One region of the Streptomyces sp. NBC_01012 genome, then DNA from elsewhere that is predicted to be linked to it. Evidence: riboswitches for the same ligand, from Rfam matches in the RefSeq annotation. Region 1 holds a riboswitch; the other holds the start of a gene.
What was found. A riboswitch is a leader RNA that binds a small molecule or an ion and turns the genes downstream of it on or off. The one in region 1 is predicted to bind S-adenosylmethionine.
Positions count from the first base shown of each region.

Region 2: it holds a riboswitch for S-adenosylmethionine, as region 1 does, so the genes downstream of both, thrC (threonine synthase) here and OG623_RS26430 (aminotransferase class V-fold PLP-dependent enzyme) in region 1, are expected to answer to the same signal.

Region 1 is NZ_CP108688.1:5,871,755-5,881,578, reverse strand. It holds gene OG623_RS26445 (hypothetical protein) at 20-262, opposite strand; gene OG623_RS26440 (rhomboid family intramembrane serine protease) at 433-1,182, shown strand; gene OG623_RS26435 (Lrp/AsnC ligand binding domain-containing protein) at 1,179-1,460, shown strand; gene OG623_RS26430 (aminotransferase class V-fold PLP-dependent enzyme) at 1,545-2,921, opposite strand; SAM riboswitch class IV at 3,100-3,217, opposite strand; gene trpD (anthranilate phosphoribosyltransferase) at 3,302-4,366, opposite strand; gene OG623_RS26420 (cytochrome bc complex cytochrome b subunit) at 4,497-6,122, opposite strand; gene OG623_RS26415 (Rieske 2Fe-2S domain-containing protein) at 6,119-7,171, opposite strand; gene OG623_RS26410 (c-type cytochrome) at 7,168-7,977, opposite strand; gene OG623_RS26405 (heme-copper oxidase subunit III) at 8,033-8,653, opposite strand; gene OG623_RS26400 (hypothetical protein) at 8,851-9,252, shown strand; gene OG623_RS26395 (Ig-like domain-containing protein) at 9,314-9,824, opposite strand, start outside.
Region 2 is NZ_CP108688.1:3,353,967-3,363,790, reverse strand. It holds gene OG623_RS15025 (hypothetical protein) at 1-1,398, shown strand, start outside; gene otsB (trehalose-phosphatase) at 1,461-2,303, shown strand; gene OG623_RS15015 (trehalose-6-phosphate synthase) at 2,344-3,720, opposite strand; gene OG623_RS15010 (glucosyl-3-phosphoglycerate synthase) at 3,785-4,735, opposite strand; SAM riboswitch class I at 4,889-5,016, shown strand; gene thrC (threonine synthase) at 5,035-6,333, shown strand; gene OG623_RS15000 (MoaD/ThiS family protein) at 6,367-6,642, shown strand; gene OG623_RS14995 (cold-shock protein) at 7,058-7,264, shown strand; gene groL (chaperonin GroEL) at 7,567-9,189, shown strand; gene OG623_RS14985 (NADase-type glycan-binding domain-containing protein) at 9,338-9,824, opposite strand, start outside.

The DNA of each region.
Region 1 (9,824 bases):
GTCTGTCCGCACGGCCCCGTCAGGAGTCGGCACCCGGCCTGTCGACCAGCTCGATCTGGTCCACGGCGTTGCACCAACGACAGCGCACCGACTCGATGGTCTCACTGACCACCTCGCGCTCCTCGATACTCGATTCCCCGGCCAGGTCGAGATGCACGTACTCGACGACCTTCGAGGAGCGCGTCACATCGAAACGGGTGAGGTTGCCGCAGAGCGTGCAGCGCCAGCGGGTCCCGTCCGTCGGCTGGGGAACCGTCGTCATCGTTGCGTCCTCTTTCGTCGTTCGTCGAGTCTTGTGTGGGCCCAGGTCTTCGATCTCGCGGTGCGCCGTCGAACTGCGGATGTACTGCCGTAACCCTACGGCCTTGCGCATACCTATCGACACGGCGAGGCGCTCTGTACCGTTCTCTCCCGGTGCGTCATGCTCTGTACGTGACCGAGCTGCGGAAAGTCCACTGGCGGAAGCGGGCCGGAGAGCTCGGGGCGGCAGCCGCCGCCGGCGGTGCTCCGGTCACGTACGGGCTGATCGCGCTGTGCTGCGCGGTGTTCCTGCTCAGCCCGCTCTCCGGGTTCAGCCCCGTCCCCGGCGGCGCCGACGCGCTGCTGGCAGCCCAGGCCGGGTACTTCGAGCGGTGGGGCGTGATCCCCAGCGAGCTCATGGACGGCTCCGCGCACGCGGCCCTGACCCCGCTGACCGCGCTCTTCGTCCACGGCAGCTGGCTGCACCTGCTGGGCAACATGCTCTTCCTCCATGTGTTCGGCGCGATGGCCGAGGAGCGCATGGGCCGCACCGAGTTCACCTTCTTCTACGTCGTGTGCGGCTACTTCGCGCTGGTCGCCTACGCGGTGGTGCACTCGGGGTCCGACCAGACGCTGGTCGGCGCGTCCGGGGCGATCTCCGCGGTGCTCGGCGCGTTCCTCTGCCTCTTTCCCCGGGCCCGTGTCACCAGCCTCTTCCCCTTCCTCTTCTTCCTGCCGCTGCGCTTTCCCGCCTGGATCGTGCTGGTGTTCTGGTTCGTCCTGCAGTGGCTGGCGGCACAGGGCGCGGGCAGCGGCCCCGGCGTCGCCTACCTCGCGCACGTGGCGGGTTTCTCGGGCGGCTTCCTCTACGCCTGGGTGCGATTCCGGGGGACTAGAGTGAAGGCTCCAGCCACGGCCACTGAGGGAGAAAGCCAGCCGTGATCACCGCGATCGTGCTCATCAAAACCAGCGTGGACCGGATTCCCGAGATCGCCGAGGCCATCGCCGCGCTGGACAGTGTCAGCGAGGTCTTCTCGGTCACCGGTACGTACGACCTGATCGCCATGGTCCGGGTTCCCCGGCACGACGATCTGGCCGATGTCATCCCCGGCCGGATCAGCAAGATCCAGGGCGTCGAGGCGACCGACACCCATGTGGCCTTCCGCACGTACTCGCAGCACGACCTCGAGGCGGCCTTCGCCATCGGGCTCGACGGCTGACATCCACGCAGGACATACGCGTACGGCTCCGGCCGGGCGCGGGAGACACCTCCCGTGCCCGGCCGGAGCCGTACGCCGTACCGGTCAGACCTGCGCCGCGCCCCGGTCGGGCACGCAGCGGCCCTCCTCGGTGCGGTAGGTCCAGCGCGCGCCCTTGCTCACCAGCTCACGGACGGCGCCGAGGAACCGCTCGATGTGCTCGTCAGGCGTGCCGGCACCGAAGCTCACCCGGATGGCGTTGAGTGACCTCTCCCCCGGCCCGGCCTCCGGCGCGCCGCACTCACCCGGGTCCTGGGGCTCGCTGCCGAGCAGGGTCCGCACCAGCGGGTGCGCGCAGAACAGTCCGTCGCGCACCCCGATGCCGTACTCGGCGGAGAGCGCCGCGGCGAAGTGCGAGCTGTTCCATCCCTCGACCACGAAGGAGATGACGCCGACCCTCGGGGCGTCGTCGCCGAACAGCGAGAGCACCTTGACCTCGGGAACCTCGGCGAGCCCTTCGACGACCCGGGTCACCAGCTGCTGCTCCCGGTCGACCAGTCGGTCGAATCCGGCCTCGGTGAGGGCCTTGCAGGCGGCGGCGATGGAGTAGACACCGATGACGTTGGGCGAACCGGCCTCGTGGCGGGCGGCGGTGGTGTGCCACTCGACGTCCACACCGCCGTCGGTGCGCCGGGCGACCTTGCGGGAGGCGCCGCCGCCCGCGAGGTACGGCTCCGCGTCCACCAGCCAGTCGGACCGGCCGGCGAGTACACCCGAGCCGAAGGGCGCGTACAGCTTGTGCCCGGAGAAGGCGACCCAGTCGACGTCGAGATCGGCGATGTCCACCGGGTGGTGGGGCGCCAGCTGCGCCGCGTCGAGCACGATCCGCGCGCCGTGCGCGTGAGCGGCGGCGGCCAGCTCCCGCACCGGCCACAGCTCACCGGTGACATTGGAGGCACCCGTCACACAGACCAGCGCGGGGCCCTGGGGATCGCGCGCCGACAGGGCGCGCTCCAGCGTGTCGACGGCCTGGTCCGGGGTGCGCGGGGCGTCGAGGTAGGCCACCCGTGCGTCACGCCAGGGCAGCAGCGAGGCGTGGTGCTCGGTCTCGAACACGAACACCTGGCAGTCGGCGGGCAGCGCGGCGGCGAGCAGGTTGAGGGAGTCGGTCGTGGAGCGGGTGAAGACCACCTGGTCGTCCGCGCGGCAGCCGAGGAATTCGGCGACGGTCTCACGGCTGCCCTCGAACAGATCCGTGGAGAGCTGCGAGAGGTAACCGGCGCCGCGGTGCACGCTGCCGTAGTACGGGGCGTACGCCGCCACGTCGTCCCACACCCGCTGGAGCGCGGGGGCGCTTGCCGCGTAGTCGAGGGCGGCATAGGTGACATCTCCGCCCGTCACCAGCGGAACGATGACATCCGCACCCAGAACCGGCAGCGGGGCACAAAGCGACTGGTCGGCGGCAGCAGTGGAGACAGACATGGCGAACTCCCGTAAGAGGCAGGCGAGAACCTCGCGCCGACGACGGTGCACGGCGGCGCGGGGAACGAAAGAGAAGAGGGGTGTGCGGAGGAGGGCGTAGTGCCCTATCGCATTCGCTTGCTCACAAGAGGCTCCTCGGGACCAGGACCCCAAGGGGAGGCATCCAATGATGCCGAGGGGCCCGCGCTTGCCACAGACCTCGCTGCCTGCGGCCTGGTCTTCACCCGGGGCACCCCGCCACGGACGGAGGGTTGCCGGACAGCGGGCCGGGGCCGTAGTCGCTGTCACTCATGACCTGCGCAGCATCTTGCCATACCGACGACGACGCGCAAGGGCGCAGTCCGCGATACGGACTGCGCCCTTGCACACATCGTGCGCCCTCAGGCGTTGCTGGCCGCCACCCAGCGCTCCAGCGCCCTCTTGGCCGCACCCGAGTCGATCGACTCCCCGGCCCGCGCGATACCGGCCGCGAGCTGCTCGTTCAGCGTGGCCTCCGCCGGGTCCAGGGCGACCAGCGCGGCGGCCGAGTTGAGCAGGACCGCCTCGCGCACGGGACCTGGCTCCCCGTCGAGCAGCCGGCGCGCCACGTCCGCGTTGTACGAGGCGTCCGCCCCGCGCAGCGCCTCGACCGGAACCAGGCCGAGTCCGACATCACGCGGGTCGAACGCCTCCTCACGGACCGTGCCGTCGCGGACGATCCAGACCCGCGAGGTGGCCGTGGTGGTCAGCTCGTCGAGGCCGTCGTCGCCCCGGAAGACGAGCGCGGAGTTCCCCCGGTCGGCGAGCACGCCGGCGACGATGGGCGCCATCCTCGCGTCGGCCACCCCGATGGCCTGGGAGCGCACCCGGGCCGGATTGGTGAGCGGGCCGAGGATGTTGAACGTGGTCTGCGTGCCGAGTTCCTTGCGCGCCGTGGCCGCGTAACGCAGGGCGGGGTGGAACTTCACGGCGAAGCAGAAGGTGATGCCGGCCTCCTCGGCGACAGCCACGACACGCTGCGGCGTCAGTTCGAGGTTGACGCCGAGCTTCTCCAGCACGTCGGATGCCCCGCTCGCCGACGACGAGGCCCGGTTGCCGTGCTTGACGACCTTCGCGCCCGTGCCCGCGACCACTATCGCCGACATGGTGGAGATGTTCACCGTCTTGGCCATGTCGCCGCCGGTGCCCACGATGTCGACCGTGCGGCCGGGCACCTCGATCGTGTGGGCGTGCTCGTACATGGCGCGGACGAGTCCGGTGACCTCGTCGACGGTCTCCCCCTTGGACCGCAGCGCGACGGCGAAGCCGGCGATCTGCACGTCCGTGGCCTCACCGCTCATGATGCGGTCCATGGCCCACGCGGTGTCGTCCGCGCCCAGGTGCTCGCCGCGCAGCAGGGGGGTCAGGATGCCGGGCCAGGTACGGGCCGCCACGCTGTCGCCGCCGTCCGGGGTCGCCACGTTCATGGTCCGCTCCTGGGGTCCACAGCCGATACAAGGATGTTCTCCCACCTTATCCAGGCCAGGGGACAGCGAAGAGCCCCGTCCCACCTTGCGGATGGACGGGGCTCCTGGCTGTGGCGGTCAGCTGAGGTGATCAGTGGTGGCCGTGGCCGCTGGTGATCTCCTTGTACTCCTCGGCGGTGGGCTTGGCGATCTGGTTGTCCTCGCCGAAGTAACTCCTGCTGAGCCTGGCGCGCAGCTTCTGCAGCGCCGACGGCTTGCGCTCGACACCGTTCTCGTCGACCGTCGGGCCGATCTCGAGCGGCTTGTACTGCTCGTGCGCCGTGAGCGTGTGCAGCTGCCCCTGGCTGAGCGGCTCGTGGATCTCGACGAACTCACCGTGCGGCAGGCGCTTGATGGTGCCCGACTCGCGACCGTGCAGCACCTTCTCCTTGTCCCGGCGCTGGAGGCCGAGGCAGATCCGCCGGGTGGCGACGAACGCCAGGACCGGTCCGACGAAGAAGGCGATCCGGACGAACCAGCTGATCGCGTTGAGCGACAGACTGAAGTGCGTCGCCCAGATGTCGTTACCGCCACCGATCAGCATGACGAAGTAGATCGTCACCCAGGCGACACCGAGCGCCGTCCGGGTCGGAGCGTTGCGCGGCTTGTCCAGGATGTGGTGCTCGCGCTTGTCCCCGGTGATCCACGACTCGATGAACGGATAGAGCGCGAGCGCCCCGAGGATCAGACCGAACAGGACCAGCGGGATCAGCACTCCGAGGACCAGTGTGTGTCCCCAGAGGTTGATCTCCCAGCCAGGCATCACCCGGACGAAGCCCTCGGCGAAGCCCATGTACCAGTCCGGCTGGGCGCCCGTGGACACCTGGTCGGGCCGGTAGGGGCCGATCCCCCAGATCGGGTTGATCGTGGCGATGGCCGCGACGATCGCGATGAAGCCGAAGACCAGGAAGAAGAACCCGCCCGCCTTGGCCATGTACACCGGCAGCAGCGGCATGCCGACGACGTTCTTGTTCGTCTTCCCCGGACCCGCGAACTGCGTGTGCTTGTGGAAGAAGACCAGGATGAGGTGGCCGACCACCAGCCCGAGCATGATGCCCGGCAGCAGCAGGATGTGGATCGAGTAGAACCGGGCGATGATGTCGCCGCCCGGGAACTCCCCGCCGAACAGGAACATCGAGATGTACGTGCCCACGATCGGCATCGACAGGATCGCGCCCTGGGTGAAGCGCACACCCGTGCCGGAGAGCAGGTCGTCCGGGAGCGAGTAGCCGGTGAACCCGGTGAACATGCCGAGGACGAACAGCAGGAAGCCGAACAGCCAGTTGATCTCACGCGGCTTGCGGTACGCGCCGGTGAAGAACACCCGGAACATGTGCACGAACATGCCGGCGAGGAAGATCACCGCTGCCCAGTGGTGGATCTGCCGTACGAGCAGACCACCACGGATGTCGAAGCTGATGTCCAGCGTCGAGGCGTAGGCCTCGGACATCCGGATGCCCTGCATCGGCTCGTAGGAGCCGTGGTAGACGACCTCGTTCATGCTCGGGTGGAAGAACAGCGTCAGATACACACCCGTGAGGATGATGATGATGAAGCTGTAGAGGCAGATCTCACCGAGCATGAAGGACCAGTGGTCCGGGAAGATCTTCCGCATGTTGGCCTTGGCCAGGCCGTAGATGCCCAGCCGGCCGTCCGCCCAGTCGGCGACCCGCTCACCGGCGGGCGCCTTGCGCTGTGTTTCCGTCGCAGTACTCATCCGCGCTCCCAGAAGGCAGGACCGACGGGCTCTTCGAAGTCACCGAGCGCCTCGAGGTTGCCCTCGCTGTTCACACCGATCCGCAGCTGCGGAAGGGGGTGACCGGCCGGACCGAAGATGACGCGGGCGCCGTCGGAGAGGTCGAAGGTGGACTGGTGGCACGGGCAGAGCACGTGGTGCGTCTGCTGCTCGTACAGGCTGATCGGGCAACCGACGTGGGTGCAGATCTTGGAGAAGGCCACGATTCCCTCGTGGGCCCACTCACGCTCCTGCTTGTCCTTGATGTTGTCCGGCTCGATGCGGATGATCATCAGGGCGGCCTTGGCGATCTGCGTCTGGAAGTCGTGCGCGTCCTCCTCCAGGCCCTCGGGCATGGCGAAGGTCAGCGAACCGACGACGACGTCCTCGGGGCGCAGCGGCTCCATGGTGTTCATGTTGACGAGCTGCTTGCCCTTGGCCCACAGGGTGTTGCGGAGCTTCTTCTCCGGCAGCGGACCGAGGTCGCGCAGCAGCACCACACCGGAGAGCGGCACCAGGGCCAGCGCACCGAACATGGTGTTGCGGATCAGCTTCCGCCGCCCGAGCGCCGACTCCTTGGCACCGTCCGCGAAGTCGGCCAGGACCTTGGCCTTGACCTCGGGCTCCGCCTCGATGGCGTGCCGTTCGTCGGCGACCTCCACGTCGGACATCAGGGTGCGCGCCCAGTGGACGGCGCCCGCGCCGATGAGGAAGAGCGCCAGCCCCAGGGTCAGACCGAGGGAGAAGTTGAGCGCGCTCACATGGCCGAACGGCCAGATGTAGACGATCTTGTCGACCGGGAAGATGACGTAGGAGGCGATGAAGCCGACCGTCGCCAGCATGGACAGCGTGAAGAGGAACGCGACGACCCGCTCGGAGCGGTCCGCGGCCCTTTCGTCGATGTCCTGGATGCGCGGCTTGTGGGCCGGCAGCCCCGGGTCGGCGAACGGGTCGCTCGCACCCTCTACCGCGCCGTGCGCGGTGCCCTGCTCTACCGGCAGGTTCTCTTCTGGAATCTGTTGGCTACTCATGACTTCTTGGCCTTAGCGGTGTGGGCCGCGACCCATACGGCGACGGCGATCAGACCGCCCAGGCCGAAGATCCAGCCGAAGAGACCTTCACTGACCGGGCCGAGGCCACCGAGGGAGAGGCCGCCGGGGGAAGCGGAATCATCACCGTTGACGGTCTTGATGTACGCGATGATGTCTTTCTTCTCCTTCTCCGGCATGGTGCTGTCGGGGAAGGAGGGCATGCTCTGCGGGCCGGTCTGCATGGCCTCGTAGATGTGCTTCGGGCTCACGCCTTCGAGGTCCGGGGCGTACTTCCCGTCGGTCAGTGCACCGCCCTTGCCCGTGAAGTTGTGGCACTGGGCGCAGTTGGTGCGGAACAGGTCGCCGCCCTTGGCCACGTCGGCACCCGAGGGGTCCACCTGGCTGCCGGTCGGCGTGATCGGACCGGCGCCCAGGGACGCGACGTACGCCGCGAGCTGGTCGATCTCGGCCTGGCTGTAGATGACCTTCTTCTTCGGCACCTGGGCGCCCGGCTGCTGAGCCGGCATGCGTCCGGTACCGACCTGGAAGTCGACGGCGGCGGAGCCGACGCCCACGAGCTGGGGCCCGTCGGTGGTGCCCTGACCGCCGGATCCGTGGCAGCTGGCACAGCCCACGGAGTAGAGCTTCTTGCCCTCGTCGATGGCGAGGGACTGGGCGGTGTCGTCGGCCTGCGCCTTACCCGCAGGCGCGAACGCGGCGTACAGCCCCCCGGTAGCCGCCAGCGCGAGGAGTAGTACGACGACGGCCGCCAGTGGATGGCGTCGTCGTGCGGAGAGCTTTTTCACGGATTACCCCGGTGTCAGGATCTTCTGCGTCGATGATGGGTGGGTGCGAGCCCGGTTACTTGATCATGTAGATCGTGGCGAACAGACCGATCCAGACGACATCGACGAAGTGCCAGTAGTAGGACACGACGATGGCGGCTGTGGCCTGCTCATGGGTGAATCTCGAGGCCGCGTATGTCCTGCCCAGGACGAGCAGGAAGGCGATGAGGCCGCCTGTCACATGCAGACCGTGGAAGCCGGTCGTCAGGTAGAACACCGAGCCGTACGGGTCGGAGGACAGGGAGAGCCCGTCCTCCTTGACCAGCTCGGTGTACTCGAGGACCTGGCCTCCGATGAAGATCGAACCCATCACGAACGTGATGATGAACCAGGTGCGGAGCTTCTTCACGTCGCCCCGCTCCGCGGCGAAAACGCCGAGCTGGCAGGTGAGAGAGGAAAGCACCAGGATCGTGGTGTTCGTCGCCGAGAACGGGAAGTTCAGATGGTGAGCCATCTCCTTCCAGTGATCGGGTCCCATCACCGATCGCAGGGTGAAGTACATCGCGAAGAGGGCCGCGAAGAACATCAGCTCGGAACTCAACCAGATGATGGTTCCGACGCTGGTGAGGTTCGGTCGATTGACCGACGGGTGCGCGTGCCCGGTTTCTACTGTCGTTGCTGTCGCCACGACCGACATTATGTCGGTCGCTTATCCCGCCCTCACTCCGGGGGGTGCCGTTCGGTGTGTCAGCGGGGTGTGTCCTCACCGAACAGCCCATCGAATCGCTGTCCTTACCGGTGCTGACAGGCAGTCCGCCGGAGTACGATCCGCCCATCGGTTCATGCCCCCAGAGCCCCGAGAGCCCCCGAGAACACAGACGTCACGGAGGAACAATGCAGCCGACCGCCACGGTCCTGGTCTACAGCGACGACGCCAACACCCGCGAGCAGGTGAGGCTGGCAGCCGGGCGCAGGCCTGCGGCGGACGTGCCGCCGGTGGAGTTCCTGGAGTGCGCCACCCTGCCCGCCGTCCTGAGCGCCCTGGACAGGGGCGGTGTCGACGTCTGCGTGCTGGACGGCGAGACGGCCCCGGCGGGCGGCATGGGCGTCTGCCGGCAGATCAAGGACGAGATCTTCGACTGCCCGCCCGTCCTGCTGCTGATCGGGCGCCCGCAGGACGCCTGGCTGGCCACGTGGAGCCGTGCGGACGCCGCTGTGACGCATCCGGTGGACCCGGTCGACTTCGCGGACGCCCTGGCCTCCCTGCTGCGCCACAGGCTCTCCGTGGAGGCCTGAGGCGGAGGGGCCCCGGCCCCTCCGCTGCGTTCTTCCGGGGCGCGGCGCACTCCCGGGCGGGTCAGACCTGGGGGCGCAGCCGCGCCGTTCGGACGTCGGTTCCCGAGTCGGGCGTGTCGCTGCCGCCGTTCAGGGCACTGCCCTTCTGCCAGGCGTCCCAGCCCAGGTTCCAGTCGCCGAAGCCGTTGTCGAAGGGCGTCATCGTCTCGCCGTCGCTGCCGACGACCTTGACGATGTCGCCCTCACGCACGGTGTCGAAGAACCATTCGGCGTCGGCGGTGCTCATCCCCGTGCAGCCGTGGCTGACGTTGGCGCTGCCCTGCGAGCCCGTCGACCAGGGCGCCGCGTGGACGTACTCACCGCTCCAGGTGACGCGTGTCGCCCAGTAGACGGGCAGGTCGTAGGACTCCGACGAGCCGGAGGCGATGCCGACGGTCTCACCGCGCATGCGTACGAACTGTTCCTTGGCCAGCACGACCTTGACGCCGTTGCGGGTGTCGAAGCCGGGCTTGCCCGTGGTGACCGGCAGGGTGTTGATCACTTCCCCGTTCCGCAGCACGGTCATGGTGTGG
Region 2 (9,824 bases), 2.5 Mb from region 1:
AACCGGGCGGCGACCGCGGCGGTACAGCGGGCCCGGGGCCCCGAGGGAGCCAAGGGGAAGAAGAACTACCGCGACCGGATCGCTGGCCTCATCGACAGGTTCAAGAAGAACCTCGAACCCATCGACACCTTCGTCAAGGGCTTCCAGACCCCCACCAACGCGGGCCTCACCCAGCAGGCCGCAGCCGCGGCCGACGAGGGGCTCAAGAACAGCGCCGCGATCTCGGGAGTCTCCGCCGCGTCGGGCAACCTCCTCACGGAGAGCGCCGGCGCCCTGGCCAGCGGCATGGACGCGTACAAGAACCTGCTGGGCGCCAGGAAGCAGAAGACCGGGGCCGGCCACCACGTCGCGAACAAGAAGGCCAAGACCAAGGGGACCGACGCGGTCGTCAGCGCGGCCGGTTCGGGAAGCTACAGCGCCGGCATCGCCAAGGAGGCGACCAAGGTCCAGAAGGCGGCGGACGCCGCGGTGTCCGCCGAGGCGAGCGGCATCGCCAGCGCCTCCATCGGCGCGATCAAGGCGACCAGGTCCGCCTTCCGCATCGGGGGCGCGGCCCGCAAGTACAAGCAGGTCAAGGCGCTGGGGGATCCCCATCTCGTCCACGAGGCCTCGCTGGCCAGGCTGGACGAGTCGCGGGTGCAGGCCAACTGGGCAGCGGCGGAGGCCTACGTCGCACTGGACGCGTACTGGAGGCCCGAGGATCAGGGCGGCGGCCTCGAAGCCGTCTCCGAGGCTGTCGACGCCGCCCAGGAGGCGATGGACGAGGCCCGTGAAGCCGCCGAGAGCCTCCAGCGCGCCGAGAAGGACGTGGAGAAGCTGAGCACGGCGCAGGGGTACGCCAAGAAGAAGCAGCTCACCAAGATCGGCAAGGAGGCGGTCAGCGGCGGCGGCGAGTCCACCAAGGCCGCGGCCGGCATCGTGACGGCGGTCGCGGCGGGAACGGGCCTGCTGGCGAGCAACCCGGTCGGATGGGGCCTCGCCGGGGCCGGGGCCGGTCTCGTCTTCGGCGTCACCATGTACAAGGCACTCCGCGCCGCCACGAAGCGCTACGAGGAGGTCCGCCACCCGGAGCGCTGGGCGCCGGCGGGCGAGACCCCGGCGGAGGCGTCCCGCACGGACTCGCTGGCGCATGCCCTGAAGTTCTGGAAGAAGGTGTCGAAGGGCGAGCGCCAGGCCATGGCACGCGAGATCTACGCGCTGGCGGCGGGCCCCGCCATCGCCGGGAGCGACGGCACGACGGACGAGATGCGGGAGTCCGCCAGGGCCCTGCTCATCGCACTCAAAGCCGGCCCCGCCAAGCACAAGCTGGAGCCCGAGGCATGGGTCGAGACCCTCAACGACCCGGCGAAGAGCTCCGGTTGGATCCAGGAGATAGCGGAGCAGCTGGCTTCGGGGTGACAGCCGGGGAACGCGCGCGGCGCGGACCGCACCGCCCGCCCGGTCACCGCTACGCTCGGGCCATGGGTAACCCGGCACACCCCATCCCGACCCCGTCCACCCAGGCCGGCCGCGAAGGCCTCGCCGCACTCCTCGCCCGTCCCGCCCGCGCGGTCGTCGCGCTGGACTTCGACGGCACGCTCGCCGACATCGTCCCGGACCCGGAGCAGTCCCGGGCGCACCCCTCGGTGGTCCCGGCCCTCTCCGCGCTCGCCCCCCAGGTCGCCGCAGTCGCCGTGATCACGGGCCGCCCGGCCGGCACCGCCGTGCGCTACGGCGGCTTCGCCGGAGCGCCGGGCCTCGACCATCTCGTCGTACTCGGTCACTACGGCGCCGAACGCTGGGACGCCTCGACCGCCACCGTCCACGCCCCGCCGCCCGACCCGGGGGTCGAGGCCGCCCTGGCGGAGCTCCCGGCCGTACTGGAGGGGGCCGGCGCCGGCGACGGCGCCTGGATCGAGGAGAAGGGCCGCGCGGTCGCGGTGCACACCCGCCGCGCCGCCGACCCGGAGGCGGCCTTCGAGTCGCTGCGCGCCCCCCTGGACAGCCTGGCCGCGCGGCACGGCCTGATCGTCGAACCGGGCCGCCTCGTCCTCGAGTTGCGCCCGCCGGGCATGGACAAGGGTGTGGCGCTCGAGGAGTACGTGAAGGAGACCGGCGCGGAGACGGTGCTGTACGCCGGCGACGACCTCGGTGACCTGGCCGCGTACGCCGCCGTGGAGAAGCTCCGCGCCGACGGGACCGCGGGACTGCTGGTGTGCAGCGGCACCGGGGTCCCCGAACTCGCCGACCGCGCCGACCTGTTGCTCCCGGACCCGGCAGCGGTGGCGGGCCTCCTTCACGCCGTCGCCCGGCAGCTCACCTAGGGCGCCCGGGGCCCCAGGGGCGCCTGAGGTCAGACACACCCTAGGCGCGCAACGCGTCCAGCTGGTCCAGGAACCACTGCTGCGGCGGCAGCGCCGTCGCGGCGGTGGCCAGGCGCTTCGAGCGGGCGCCCCGCTCGTCGGGGTCCATCGTGAGCGCCTCGTGCAGCGCGGCGGCCGTCGCCGACACGTCGTACGGGTTGATCACGAGCGAGTCCTCGCCCAGCTCCTCGTACGCCCCGGCCTCGCGGGAGAGCACCAGCGCGCAGCCGTGGTCCGAGACGACCGGGACCTCCTTGGCGACCAGGTTCATGCCGTCGCGGATCGGGTTGACCAGGGCCACGTCCGCCAGCCGGTACGCCGCCAGGGAGCGGGCGAAGTCGTCGTCGACATGGAGCAGGACGGGCGTCCAGCCCTCGGTGCCGTACTCCGCGTTGACCGCGTCGGCGACCCGCTGGACCTCCGCCGTGTAGTGGCGGTAGACCGCGAGGTCCTGCCGGGAGGGGTAGGCGAAGGCGATGTGCACCACACGCCCGCGCCACTCGGGGCGCTCGTCCAGCAGCGCGCGGTAGGCGTGCAGTCCGCGGACGATGTTCTTCGAGAGCTCCGTGCGGTCCACGCGCACGATCGTGCGCCGGTCCGCACCCACCTGCTCCCGCAGGATCTCCATGCGCTCGTCCACGTCCGCCTCGTGGGAGCGGCGGCGCAGGAAGTCCGCGTCGGCGCCGAGCCCGTGCACCCCGATCCGGGTGCGGCCGGTGCCGCCGATGATCTCCGTGCAGCAGCTGATGAAGGCGTCCGCCCAGCGGCGGGTCAGGAACGCGGCGCGGTCGGCGCCCAGGATGCCGTTGAGGAGCTGCTCGCCGATGTCGTCGGGCAGCAGCCGGAAGTAGTCGACGGGCGCCCAGGGGGTGTGCGAGAAGTGGCCGATCCGCAGGTCGGGGCGGAGCTCGCGGAGCATGCCGGGGACCAGCGAGAGGTGGTAGTCCTGCACCAGGACCGAGGCGCCGTCGCCGGCTTCCTCGGCGAGCGCGTCGGCGAAGGCGCGGTTGTACGTCTCGAAGGACGCCCACTGCCGGCGGAACTCCGCGTCGAAGACGGGCTCCACCGGCGTCTCGTAGATCATGTGGTGGACGAACCAGAGCACCGAGTTCGCGATGCCGTTGTACGCGTCGGCATGGACCCCGGCGTCGATGTCGAGCATCCGGACACCCGGCTCGGACACACCGCGCCTGACCGCCTCGCGGTCGCCTTCGCCGAGGGCCGCGCAGACCCACAGCTTGTCGTCGACCGCGCTCAGACCGGACACGAGCCCGCCGCCGCCCCGCTTCGAGTGGAGCGTGCCGTCCTCCCGACGTGCGTACGACACCGGGCCGCGGTTGGACGCGACGAGGACCTGGGCAGCGTGCTCGGAGACCATGTACCCGAACCTAGCCCGTCGGGGAAGCCGCCAAACGTGAAGCCGGTCCCTCCAGCGGAAGCCACTACGCCGCGTGGCGGGAGGCGTACTCGGCGATCTCCCGCATCGGCGGCCTCTCCTCGGTGTCCACCGCATGGGTGCGCGGGACGAATCCGTCCGGGCCCCGCTCGAACTGGGTGAGCTCGGGGCGCACCAGGGGGCCCCGGGAGAGCCGCAGCTGCGCCGTGCGGTAGATCGCGGCTGCCATCCGGCCGAGCGCCTGGCCGTCCTGGTGGCGGTGTCTGCGTACGCCGACGTCGACCTGGGCCAGTGCGTCCAGGCCGGCCGTGTGCAGCGCGTCGACGAGCAGGCCCAGCTCCACTCCGTAACCGACAGGGAAGGGGAGCTGCTCCAGCAGGGAGCGCCGTACCGCGTACTCACCGCCCAGCGGCTGGACGAAACCGGCCAGGCGCGGCCAGTGCAGATTGAGCAGCGGGCGGGCCACCAGCTCGGTCACCCGGCCGCCCTGGCCTGCGGCTTCACCGAGCGGGCGGTCGTACATCGCCTTGACGAAGTCCACCGAGGGGTCGGTCAGCAGCGGGCCGATGATCCCGGAGACGAAGTCCGCCGAGAAGTCCTTGAGGTCCGCGTCGACGAAGCAGACGATGTCCCCGCCGGTCACCAACAGTGACCGCCACAGCACCTCGCCCTTGCCGGGGAGCGCGGGGATCCGGGGGAGTACGGCGTCACGGTGCACGACGTGGGCGCCGGCCCGCCGCGCCTCGTCGGACGTGGCGTCGGTGGATCCCGAATCGATCACCACCAGTTCGTCCACGAGCTGGACCTTCTCCATCAGCTCGCGCCGGATCTCCGTGACGATCGCGCCGACCGTCGCCTCCTCGTTCAGCGCGGGCAGGACGACGCTGACGCGCGAGCGGTGCGGATCCCTCGCCCGCGCGGCTGTGAGCAGGCCGAGCGGGCGGTCGGCGGCTGACCAGGAACGCCTGGTCAGCCAGCGTTCCACCTCTTCCAGCACGGTCGGTACTCCCTGTATGTGATCCATCTCGCGGTTCGGACGACTACCTCAACCGTCCGCTGCTTCGGTTACAGTCTTGAACAACGCGGATGACCCTCGCATGTCGGGGTCGGTCCGCGAATAAACGCCCGGATCCATGGTCCGGTGCCACAGCGCTCATCCAGAGGGACAGAGGGAACGGCCCGTCGAAGTCCCGGCAACCCTCCTGCCGACCGCGAGGTCACGGTGGGGAAGGTGCCAATTCCGTCTTGTGGCGAAATACGTCGCAGGGAAGATGAGGAGAAAGGGCCTCCGCCATCATGGCTGTGCAGACAGTTGCAGCGAACACCAATTCCTCCGCAGTGGACCTCGGTCCCGCCGCGGCGCTTTCCTGCCGCGAATGCGGCGAACGTTTCGAGCTCGGTCCCATTTTCGCGTGCGTGTCCTGTTTCGGGCCGCTCGAAGTGGCGTACGACCTGCCGAGCGGCTCCCCGGAAGAGCTGAAGAAGCGCATCGCCGATGGACCGGACAACATCTGGCGCTATGCGCCGCTGCTGCCGGTCCCCTCCGATGTCGCGGACAAGCCCAACATCAACCCCGGCTTCACGAAGCTGGTCAAGGCCGACAACCTCGCCCGTGAGCTGGGCGTCACCGGCGGTCTGTACGTCAAGGACGACTCCGGCAACCCGACGCACTCCTTCAAGGACCGTGTCGTCGCCATCGCCGTCGAGGCCGCCCGCGCCTTCGGGTTCACCACCCTGTCCTGCTCGTCCACCGGCAACCTCGCCGGTGCGGTGGGCGCCGCCGCCGCACGCGCCGGCTTCCGCTCCTGCGTGTTCATCCCGCACGACCTGGAGCAGGGCAAGGTCGTCATGGCCGCGGTGTACGGCGGCGAACTGGTCGGCATCGAGGGCAACTACGACGACGTCAACCGCTTCTGCTCGGAGCTCATCGGCGACCCGCTCGGCGAGGGCTGGGGCTTCGTCAACGTCAACCTCCGCCCGTACTACGGCGAGGGTTCCAAGACCCTGGCGTACGAGATCTGCGAGCAGCTCGGCTGGCGGCTGCCCGACCAGATCGTCATCCCGATCGCGTCCGGCTCGCAGCTCACGAAGATCGACAAGGGTCTGCGGGAGCTGATCGAGCTCGGGCTCGTCGAGGACAAGCCGTACAAGATCTTCGGCGCCCAGGCCGAGGGCTGCTCGCCGGTGTCCACCGCCTTCAAGGCCGGCCACGACGTCGTGCGCCCGCAGAAGCCGGACACCATCGCCAAGTCCCTGGCGATCGGCAACCCGGCCGACGGCCCGTACGTCCTGGACATCGCGCGCCGCACAGGCGGTGCGGTGGAGGACGTGAACGACGAGCAGGTCGTCGACGCGATCAAGCTGCTGGCCCGCACCGAGGGCATCTTCGCGGAGACCGCGGGCGGTGTGACGGTCGGTGTGACGAAGAAGCTGATCGACGCCGGTCTGCTCGACCCGGCCCTCACCACCGTCGTCCTGAACACCGGCGACGGTCTGAAGACGCTCGACGCGGTCGCCCCGACGACCGGCCTGTCGGCGACGATCCGGCCCAGCCTGGACGCGTTCCGCGACGCGGGCCTCGCCGCCGCCGGCTGACCCGACCACCCGAGACCCGAGGAAGGCACCCCTATGAGCGTCAAGGTCCGTATCCCCACCATTCTCCGCACCTACACGGGCGGTCAGGCCGAGGTCCCGGCCGAGGGCGCGACCCTCTCCGAGGTCCTGGCGTCCCTGGAGCAGAACCACCCGGGCATCGGCGGCCGTGTCCTGGACGACGAGGGCAAGCTGCGCCGCTTCGTGAACGTGTACGTCAACGACGACGACGTGCGCTTCGAGGGCGGCCTGGACGCGGCCACGCCGGACGGCGCGGGCGTCTCGATCATCCCGGCCGTCGCCGGAGGCTGACCGACCGCACAGCGTGAGCAGAATGGCCCCGTCCGCGAGAGAAGCGGAGGGGGCCATTCTGCATGGTTGAGCGCGGTACAGTTGGGGAAGTCCCCGCCGCCGCGCATGCCAGCCGCATATGAGAATGCGCCCGGCCGCGACAAGAAGCAGCCAAAGTAAGTGAACCCCTTGCGGCATAAGTGGCCTTTGTCGGGCCCGACTTGCCCGGGAATCCTGTGAATCCGCCCCATGCGTGCGATCGCCTGTGCCCAGAATTCTCGTCCGATTGACCTGTTGCAGAGGGCAGTTGGGCAGATACATTCGGCCGCGGTCGACGCGTTCCGGCGCACGCCACCCTCTCCTTTCGGAGGGTGAGTTCTGACCCGGGCCCGCGAAGTGCGGGCTCGTGCAAGGGCCAGTAATAGGGGAGTTGGGCATGGCTCAGGGCACCGTCAAGTGGTTCAACGCGGAGAAGGGGTACGGCTTCATCGCGGTCGACGGTGGTGCGGATGTTTTCGTCCACTACAGTGCGATCCAGATGGACGGGTACCGCACCCTCGAAGAGGGTCAGCGAGTTGAATTCGAGATCTCGCAGGGCCAGAAGGGGCCGCAGGCGGACATGGTCAAGCTCGCCGTCGGCTGAGCTCGGCGCGGTCGGCCAACGACACTCACACACGCGGGGCCCGTACCTCCCACCGGGGTACGGGCCTCACGTGCGTCCACCCGTCGCCCGGGAGCCGCTCCTTCTCCGAAGGAGCTTGCACTCTCCGGGGTCGAGTGCTAATCATTGGCGTTAGCACTCTCCAAGTGAGAGTGACAGAACTTGGATCGGGCCGGTGAGGCCCGCAGGCCCGGTGGGGCAAGGAACCACCGAGTCGCTGGCCGTCCGTCGCGGGCGCCTCCCGGTCCGGAGAAATCCACCCCTGTCCGGGAGGACCACTTCACATGGCCAAGATCATCGCGTTCGACGAGGAGGCACGGCGCGGTCTCGAGCGCGGGATGAACCAGCTCGCCGACGCCGTCAAGGTCACCCTCGGCCCCAAGGGCCGTAACGTCGTCCTCGAGAAGAAGTGGGGCGCGCCCACGATCACCAACGATGGTGTTTCCATCGCCAAGGAGATCGAGCTCGAGGACCCGTACGAGAAGATCGGTGCGGAGCTGGTCAAGGAGGTCGCCAAGAAGACGGACGACGTCGCCGGCGACGGTACGACCACCGCAACCGTTCTCGCGCAGGCGCTCGTCCGCGAGGGCCTGCGCAACGTCGCCGCGGGTGCCAACCCGATGGCTCTGAAGCGTGGCATCGAGAAGGCCGTCGAGGCCGTCTCCGCCGCTCTGCTGGAGCAGGCGAAGGACGTGGAGACCAAGGAGCAGATCGCTTCGACGGCCTCCATCTCCGCTGCTGACACCGAGATCGGCGCCAAGATCGCCGAGGCTATGGACAAGGTCGGCAAGGAAGGCGTCATCACCGTCGAGGAGTCCCAGACCTTCGGTCTGGAGCTTGAGCTCACCGAGGGTATGCGCTTCGACAAGGGCTACATCTCGGCGTACTTCGCCACCGACATGGAGCGTATGGAGGCGTCGTTCGACGACCCGTACATCCTGATCGTCAACTCCAAGATCAGCAACGTGAAGGACCTCCTTCCGCTGCTCGAGAAGGTCATGCAGTCGGGCAAGGCCCTGCTGATCATCGCGGAGGACGTCGAGGGCGAGGCGCTGTCGACGCTGGTCGTCAACAAGATCCGTGGCACCTTCAAGTCCGTCGCCGTGAAGGCCCCGGGCTTCGGTGACCGCCGCAAGGCCATGCTCGGCGACATCGCCATCCTCACCGGTGGCACCGTCATCTCCGAGGAGGTCGGTCTCAAGCTGGAGAACGCCGGCCTGGACCTGCTCGGCACCGCACGCAAGGTCGTCATCACCAAGGACGAGACGACCATCGTCGACGGCGGCGGCGACAGCGACCAGGTTCAGGGTCGCGTCAAGCAGATCCGCGCCGAGATCGAGAACTCCGACTCGGACTACGACCGCGAGAAGCTCCAGGAGCGCCTCGCGAAGCTGGCCGGCGGCGTGGCCGTCATCAAGGCCGGCGCCGCCACCGAGGTGGAGCTCAAGGAGCGCAAGCACCGCATCGAGGACGCGGTGCGCAACGCCAAGGCCGCCGTCGAGGAGGGCATCGTCGCCGGTGGTGGCGTGGCTCTGCTCCAGGCCTCGGCCGTCTTCGAGAAGCTCGACCTGACCGGCGACGAGGCCACGGGCGCCAACGCCGTGAAGCTCGCGCTGGAGGCCCCGCTCAAGCAGATCGCCGTCAACGGTGGTCTCGAGGGTGGCGTCATCGTCGAGAAGGTGCGCAACCTGCCGATCGGTCACGGCCTCAACGCCGCGTCCGGCGAGTACGTCGACATGATCGCCGAGGGCATCATCGACCCGGCGAAGGTCACGCGCTCCGCCCTGCAGAACGCGTCGTCCATCGCCGCGCTCTTCCTCACCACCGAGGCCGTCATCGCCGACAAGCCGGAGAAGGCCGCTGCGGCCGCTCCGGGCGGCATGCCGGGCGGTGACATGGACTTCTGATCCTCGGATCAGGAACTCCAGGCGGTATCCGTAGTACCCGCAGTATCCGTACGACGCCGGCCCCCGGGATTCGTCCCGGGGGCCGCCGTCGTCGTGTCTCAGAGGTGCGGGAGGTGCAGGAGGCCAAGAGGCCAGGAGGGGCGCGGGGTCAGGAGTCCGAGTTCGCCGGGCCGAAGAACTCGATCTCGGCGATGGCCACCTGCTTCTTGTCGGCCACGATGTAGGACGACTCGACGGTGAACCGCACCTTCACCGCGTCACGGAAGCGGAAGTTGCGCTTCTGCTCGCCCGATCCCTGGTCCAGGGTGAGTTCGCGCTCCGTCTTCTTTCCGTCCTTCGTCGTCACCGTCGCCTTGATGCGCTGCGGAAGGTTGGCTTCGTCGAGATCGTCGGGGCGGATGGACACACCCGGCGTGATGACCACGTTCAGCAGACGGGTCGGCCGGTCGAACTCCGCCTCGATCCACTCGCCCTTGCCCTCGGACGTGACCCCGGGGCCCCACCAGGTGTTGTTCAGCTTGTCGAAGGCGAGCTGCGGCTTGTGGCCGGTGTAGGAGCGGGACGCCGTCTTCTTGCTGGGTGCGACCGGCGCGCGCTTGGCGAAGTGGTCCTGGGTGGCATGGACACCGTCGGGG